Regions from separate parts of the Butyricicoccus sp. AF18-9LB genome, predicted to be linked through region 1. Evidence: riboswitches for the same ligand, from Rfam matches in the RefSeq annotation. Region 1 holds a riboswitch; each other region holds the start of a gene.
The links. A riboswitch is a leader RNA that binds a small molecule or an ion and turns the genes downstream of it on or off. The one in region 1 is predicted to bind cyclic di-GMP.

Region 1 (2,271 bases):
ATTTACACTCCATACTGCCGTGAACAGTTTATTCACGCTCGTATTCTTACACTTGCCGATTGACTTACGACACCTCTCACCCGAATCCTATTCTGCCGGTGGGGAGTATCCTTTTCCGCTGTTCTCGCCACGCCGGTAGCTGACCGGCTGTTTTATCGAAGCGGCTTGTCGGTTGCCCGACACGGAAAATTCGTTACAGATGGAGCTTTATTCAGTTGTCAAAGTCCAATTAACCTCCTGCTTTTTGCTATTCGGCCTGTCTGTGCATTGCGTTACTATGCATATTTGCTGACAAGCCATGTATCACCGAAACCAAAATTAAAGAAAGCTAAGATAAGTATGGAGTTTAGGCTTTCATCTTTGATTGGGATTCTATCATACCGTATATACAGAACAAAGTCAATCGGGGCAGAAATTGTTCACATTTGATTCATAATTAAACTTTGGTACACAGAAAAGTTGCAAAAATGCAATATTCTTGTCCTCGTAACACTTTGCAATCGAACATTTGTTGCATAGTCCTAAATCGGCAGTTTCGGCAAAGCAAAAGTGGTCAAATAATTGACCACTTTCCGTAAAAATATTTTGGTTTTCCCGACAATTCGGACAAATAAATTCCGAAACGCACCTGTACAGAACAGATGTACAGCGGCGCGTTAAGGGGGAGAGGAACGAAATCCGCGCCGCCCGCGTCTTTCCTCTCCCCCTGCTGCGGTTATGGATAACTCCCTTGCGGCAGTTACCCACAGCCGCAGCACCCCCTCACCATTCTCGCGGCGGCGAACGCAGAGAGAAATCTTTTGAAGTCTATAACAGTAGACCCTTTCCGACGTAAGCAGTCTGCAATTTTGAACAATTACTTGTTTAAGTACAAAAGGACTTTTGTTGAAATTGACAAAGTAATAATTGACAAATGCCAAGCAACTTAGTACAATTTAATTAACTAAAAACCCAAACTCTTAGGAGAATGGCAGAAATGGCAAAACAGAGGAAACTCTGCGGCGCAAAGCTATAGGGTCTAAACGATTGCTCTGCAATCGCATGACAGCCAGTTACCTAACCAGTCCCCGCATTTTAAGAAACAGCGCAATACTGTGTGGACTACTATCCATGCGGTACTGCGCCCTTTTTTAACTGTTTGGGCGCAAAAGAAAGGGAGCGATCGAAAAATGAAACGCACACGAATCAGCGTATTGCTTGTAATAGCCTTGCTGTTGCAGCTATACGCACCACTCACGGCAGGCGCAGCGGACTTTACGCCAAACCCACAGACGGAATATGCCAAACGGTTTATTGCCGCCTGTGATGGACAGACATGGTTCATCAATGAGATTGAGCGTCTTCTGAACGCACAGCAACGCACACTGGATACCATCACCGGAGCGGAAGACCTTGTAGAAATCAAGAGCATTGGTCTGAAAGGCCGAAACATCACCGGACATATACCGGCTGCAATCGGGGAACTTAGTGAATTGCGGTATCTGTTCCTCTCGGATAATCATTTGAGCGGAGATATTCCATCTGCGCTCTATACGCTCCCGAAATTGCAGAATGTGGATTTAGGCGGTAATGATTATGCAGGTGCGATTCCTTCCGAATTTGGCACAATGCCCGCATTGAAAACGCTGGTTCTCAAAGACAATCAGTACACCGGTACGATACCGGATACGATTTTGAGCAATACCCAGATTGAGGTGCTGAACCTCATGGGAAATCAGTTGACCGGCGGTTTTCCTGCGGCAGTTGCCGGTATGAGCAGTCTGAAATACTTGAACCTTTCAGAAAACGTTATCGGCGGCACGATTCCCGACCTGTCCGCGCTGACGAATCTTATCTCTCTTTCGGCGTGGCAATGCGGCATGACCGGCACGATTCCCGAAACGCTGTACTCGCTTTCCGGTTTGCAGATTTTAGACCTGTCCGAAAACAAGCTGGAAGGCGAAATCTCTGCCGGTATTGCTAATCTGGCAGGCTTGCAATATCTCGCGCTGGACACGAACCCTCTGCGCGGTGTATTACCGGACGCATTTACACAGACTGCGTTGACCGAGATTCATTTGGAAAACACTTATCTGCGCGGTTTAGTTCCTGCTACGCTCAAAGCACGTCATGACGCAGGCGCAAAGGTCTATCTGAACAATAACTACATGACCGGCGCTGTCTTGAAGGATATGCCGAACAACAGCGGTAACTTTACAGATGGTGCAGCAAGCGAACAGTATCAGCTTACCAGCACTCGTTCCACGGTTACGGTCAGCAAGGACGGCACGG
Region 2 (2,271 bases), on a different contig from region 1:
TTGTAATGGCAATATTTGCAGGTCTTGGTCACTTTGTGGGTCCGGGTGCCATCTCCATTATCTTTCCAATCGCCGTAGCTGTAGGTAAACGCATTGTCCTGCTCACCGGCAGAGTGCTTGTGAGAGACCATCTTGCCACCTTGCCAAACGAGTGTGTCGTCGATGTTTACATCCAATCTGCCGGTGTTGTTTCCAGTCTTTCCGGCAAAACCATACAAACGGGAGCAGGTAGTCTTGTCATACGGCACACCGGAAACCGTATTATTTCCGGAGATATTAAGGATATACTTATAGTCTCCCATGTTGCTGTCGTTGACATTCAGCACTTGCTTCACGCTAAAACCGTTAACCGTGCAGTTCATATAGTTGACTGTGATATTTTCTTTACCTGCACCAGCATCGGTATAGACATTGATGACCTTACCGGAAGAGTTAAAAGTACAGTTGTCAAAGGTCATGGTAGGCGAGCTATACGTCCAGAGCGCATAATCTCCATCCGGGCAGTTAAACGTGGTATTCGTAAACGTTGCAGAAGTATAACCCCAGTAGAAGGTCTTGCCATTGATTATACAATTCTCAACAACCGTTTTATCCGCACGGATAAAGCCCAGATAATTTGCGCTTGCAGACTGGAGCGTCATGTTCTGGAACGTGATCGTTCCCGCGCCGTCAAAGCTGTAATCGCCGTTGTACTCTGTACCGAACTTATCTGGATCGGGCATTGTAGCGCCAATACCCCAACTGGTTTTATCGGCTCCTTGACCCACAAAAGTCAGATCTTTCCCCTTTGTCACAGCGTCCTTCTTGTACAGCGTATATTTACCTTCGCCAAGCACGATGGTATCACCGTTTGCAGCCTTGGTAACAGCTGTTGCCAAGGTCTTATACGCCTTATCTGCTGTCGTACCAACATCAGGCTGCTCGTCATTGCCCTTCGTTGCATCAACATAGATTGTAGCTTCGCCTTCCGGTGTTGTAATTGTAGCTTCGTCTTCCGATGTTGTAATTGTAGCTCCGCCTTCCGGTTCTGTCGATTCAGCAGCAAAGCTGACCGTGGGTAATATACTCATTACCATCATAAGGCAGAGCCAAATACTTAGCATTCGTTTTCGCATAAAGCATCCTTCTTTCTTGTTATAGAGAAGAAGCTGCATCAGGAAACCGGCTGCCATGCGGAAGACGGTCTTCCGTTTAGGCCCCTGGCTTTGCGAAACCGACTTTCACCGATCGTGCCCTTGTCTGCACAACTTACTCCTTAATGAGTAGCACAGATAGTCATTTTTTACAATTTCTTCAGCCAATGCAGAAGTAGTTCAATTTCCAAATAGAATACCCCCTTTACAGCGCATAGCTCTGCAAGGGGGTACAAAGTACCTTTGGCAACCGGCTGCCATGCGGAGAGGAAAAACCTCCGTTTAGGCCCATCTGGCTTTGCGACACCGGTTTTCACCGGCTGTGCCTTTGTCTGTACCTGTATCCCTTTACGGAAGTCATGCACAGAATTTTACGATCTTTTCTGTCGGCAGACACGCCGGACTGCATACACAGTCCTTTGCCTGCGCAGGACAGAAATCCTCCGGATCCTCTTCTTCAGTATACCATAAATGCCCGCGAATAACAAACAAATACTGTAAAAAGCGAAGAAGGATTTCAATCCGGAATCGTTTTTATGCAATAAATCGCCGCTGATCGGACATAAACGCATCCAATCAGGACCATTTGCATACAAAGTAAAACGGAAACGTGTTAAGCCGCAGCTACTGCAAGCGCATCGCTGGTGTTGGTGTAGGTCAGCGGAGATACACAGTCATGCAGGGTTTTTGCGTTCTTCACGCTGCGGGTAACCGCGTAGGTCAGGTCGATCTGATACCACTTGCCGTTCAGGTTTACCTTGTTCCAAGCATGGTAGCTGGAGCCGGCGTAACCCTTGGTCAGTGCACACGGGATGCCCTGGCTGCGGCACATTGCTGCAAACAGCGAGGAAAAATCGTAGCAGATACCGGTGGTGCCCTTCAGGGTAGCGGCGGTATCCGGGATGTACTTGGTGATCTTGCCGCTGGTGATCTCTTTCGCCAGCTTGTTATCATATGTATAACGGCTTGCCATGTAGTTGTAGATGGCGATAACCTTAGCCTCGTCAGTCTTGGCGTTCTTGCAGAGCTCAGCAGCCTTAGCGGATACCGTGTCGCCCTTGGAGAACTGAACCTCGGAAGTGGAGGCCAGATACGGAGCATAGCTGTCCTTAACGGTTACGTTCATGGACTTGGACTC
Region 3 (2,271 bases), on a different contig from region 1:
TGGTTCCACTTTGCAGGCAACGGCAGCACGGCCTATACACATCTTATCCTCAATACGCACGGGTTCATCCTGCCCACCGGAAGCAATGCCGAGATTGAGGAATGTGTCCGCCGCATCATGGTCTCGGTGCACCAGAACCAGCCCAATCCTCATATTATTTCCCTGACGATCAACAAGCTGCTCGTTCTGCTCGTGCTCGTGCTCGGGGAAAAGAAAAAAAGCGATCTCGAGATCGCCATTCAGGACTCAGCCGACTATATGACGTACAATTTTGCGGACAAATCGCTCTCCATCGAACACCTGTCCCAGCGTGCTGCGCTCAGCACCTGCTACTATATGCGTAAGTTTAAGGAATACCAGTCGGCAACACCGCATCAGTTTTTGCAGACTGTGCGTCTGAGCGCCGCAAAGCAGCAGCTGCTCACCACCTCGCAGAGTATTGAGACCATCGCAGATAACTGCGGTTTCTCCAGTGCTTCGCACTTTATTATGGCCTTCCGTAAGAGCACCGGCATTACCCCGCATCAGTACCGCACCCAGTGGAAATAAAAAGCACACTCTCCGTACTGCGTCCACAGGATGAAACGGTCGCGTGTACAGACAGGCAAGCGCAGCGCAGCTGTGCTATCCGAACGGTGATATTCATCAGATTGCTGCGCGAAATGTCGTTTTTATGACACGAATCGTATAACAGACCAATCGCGTGCTTATACAGATTATGGTATAACAATCAAAAATCAGGTACATATACGGTGTCTGAGAGATAGGCAAACCCATCGAAAGATGGGGGACGCAAAGCCGGAAGGGTCTAAGGCGGCGAACGCCGCAATGACAGCCGGTTGTAAGCATCAGCGAAGACGCTGTTAACCTCTTCTGCGCTTTATTTGGCAGAAGGAGGTGTACGCCGTCAAAAGAATATGGCAAGCCGATTCGCGGTGCAATACACTGCTCGCAGAGCAGGTAAAACTCTGCCCTTTTGTGCTGTTCCAACAAAGATATAAAAACGCTTTCAAGTCATGAGTAGCCATGTCTTGAAAGCGTTTTTTTATTTAAATTTGAAGCCGTTAAAGCAGATAAAATACGGAGGGAAAGTTATGAAAAACGATTGTTATCGGCAATAGTATCATTGTGTTTGTTGCGACAATGGCGCCGACTGTGGCGTTTGCGGCGGTCGCAGAACTCGAACGCGAGTACATCCTCCAGCGCCAGCGCGAGGGTATCGCCATTGCCAAGACAAAGAGCCAGTACACCGGACGCAAGCCGATACCGCTGCCGGACAACTACGAGCGGGTTGTTTCCCGATGGCGTGCCGGAGAGATTACCGCAATCGAGGCTATGTGGCAGACTAGACTTAAACCTAACACCGAGTTCATGGAAAACGGTCTGGAGGCCGAGCTGGACGATCAACTGGGCTACAGCCGGTATGACTACAAGAACAAGGACACGGATAACGGCCGGAACGGGCGCAGCAGCAAAACCCTGCGCACCAGTTTTGGCGATGTAGAGGTATCTGTGCCGCGGGATCGCAAGAGCGAATTCGAACCCAAGGTGCTGCGGAAAAATCAGACCAGCATCAGCCAGGACATCGAGGATATTTTCATTGCTGTACGGATAATTTGACCGGTTTTTCTGCGGCGATCGAGGCGGTCTATCCCAAGACGGAAATCCAGAACTGCATCATCCATCAGCTTCGAAATTCCGGCAAATATGTCTCTTACAAGGATTTGAAGGCACTTATGGCTGACTTGAGAGCAGTCTACGCAGCGGTAGATGAATCGGCTGCTTTGGACGCGTTAGACACGTTTGCAGAACACTGGGACAAGAAATATCCTAAGATTTCTCAGTCATGGAGGGATAACTGGGCAAATCTCAGTACCTATTTCAAGTTTCCTCAGGCACTCCGACGGCTGATCTATACGACCAACACGATTGAAGGCTTTAACCGTCAGCTCAGGAAGGTAACCAAGTCGAAATCCGTGTTTCCGACCGATGACAGTCTTTTCAAAATGCTGCAGCATGAGCCGAAAACCTGTAAACGCTGCACAGTATGTGCTCAGAAACGGAGGAACAGCAGATGATTACGAACGAGTACGGTATTCATACCTTTTCACTAAAATTTCAATGCAAATATTCCGAAATTCAGAATATTATCGAACAAAATGAGTGCATTCGTACCGGCAAAGGGAAATCAGGGCTTTCGTCATATTACCAGATGCCGCAGTTCAAGTCCATCGGCGTTGAAATTCACTTAGGGCAATCCATCTCGCATCC

Region 2: linked by a shared signal. The riboswitch ahead of PGY33_RS09210 (S-layer homology domain-containing protein) and the one ahead of PGY33_RS09430 (S-layer homology domain-containing protein) in region 1 are both predicted to bind cyclic di-GMP.
Region 3: linked by a shared signal. The riboswitch ahead of PGY33_RS10260 (IS256 family transposase) and the one ahead of PGY33_RS09430 (S-layer homology domain-containing protein) in region 1 are both predicted to bind cyclic di-GMP.

The regions. Positions count from the first base shown of each region.
Region 1 is NZ_JAQCWA010000014.1:50,781-53,051, reverse strand. It holds cyclic di-GMP riboswitch class I at 969-1,060, shown strand; gene PGY33_RS09430 (S-layer homology domain-containing protein) at 1,170-2,271, shown strand, end outside.
Region 2 is NZ_JAQCWA010000013.1:61,367-63,637, forward strand. It holds gene PGY33_RS09210 (S-layer homology domain-containing protein) at 1-1,115, opposite strand, end outside; cyclic di-GMP riboswitch class I at 1,154-1,244, opposite strand; cyclic di-GMP riboswitch class I at 1,376-1,470, opposite strand; gene PGY33_RS09215 (transglutaminase-like domain-containing protein) at 1,747-2,271, opposite strand, start outside.
Region 3 is NZ_JAQCWA010000017.1:43,510-45,780, reverse strand. It holds gene PGY33_RS10265 (helix-turn-helix domain-containing protein) at 1-549, shown strand, start outside; cyclic di-GMP riboswitch class I at 757-847, shown strand; partial or broken gene PGY33_RS10260 (IS256 family transposase) at 1,225-2,012, shown strand; gene PGY33_RS10255 (hypothetical protein) at 2,075-2,271, shown strand, end outside.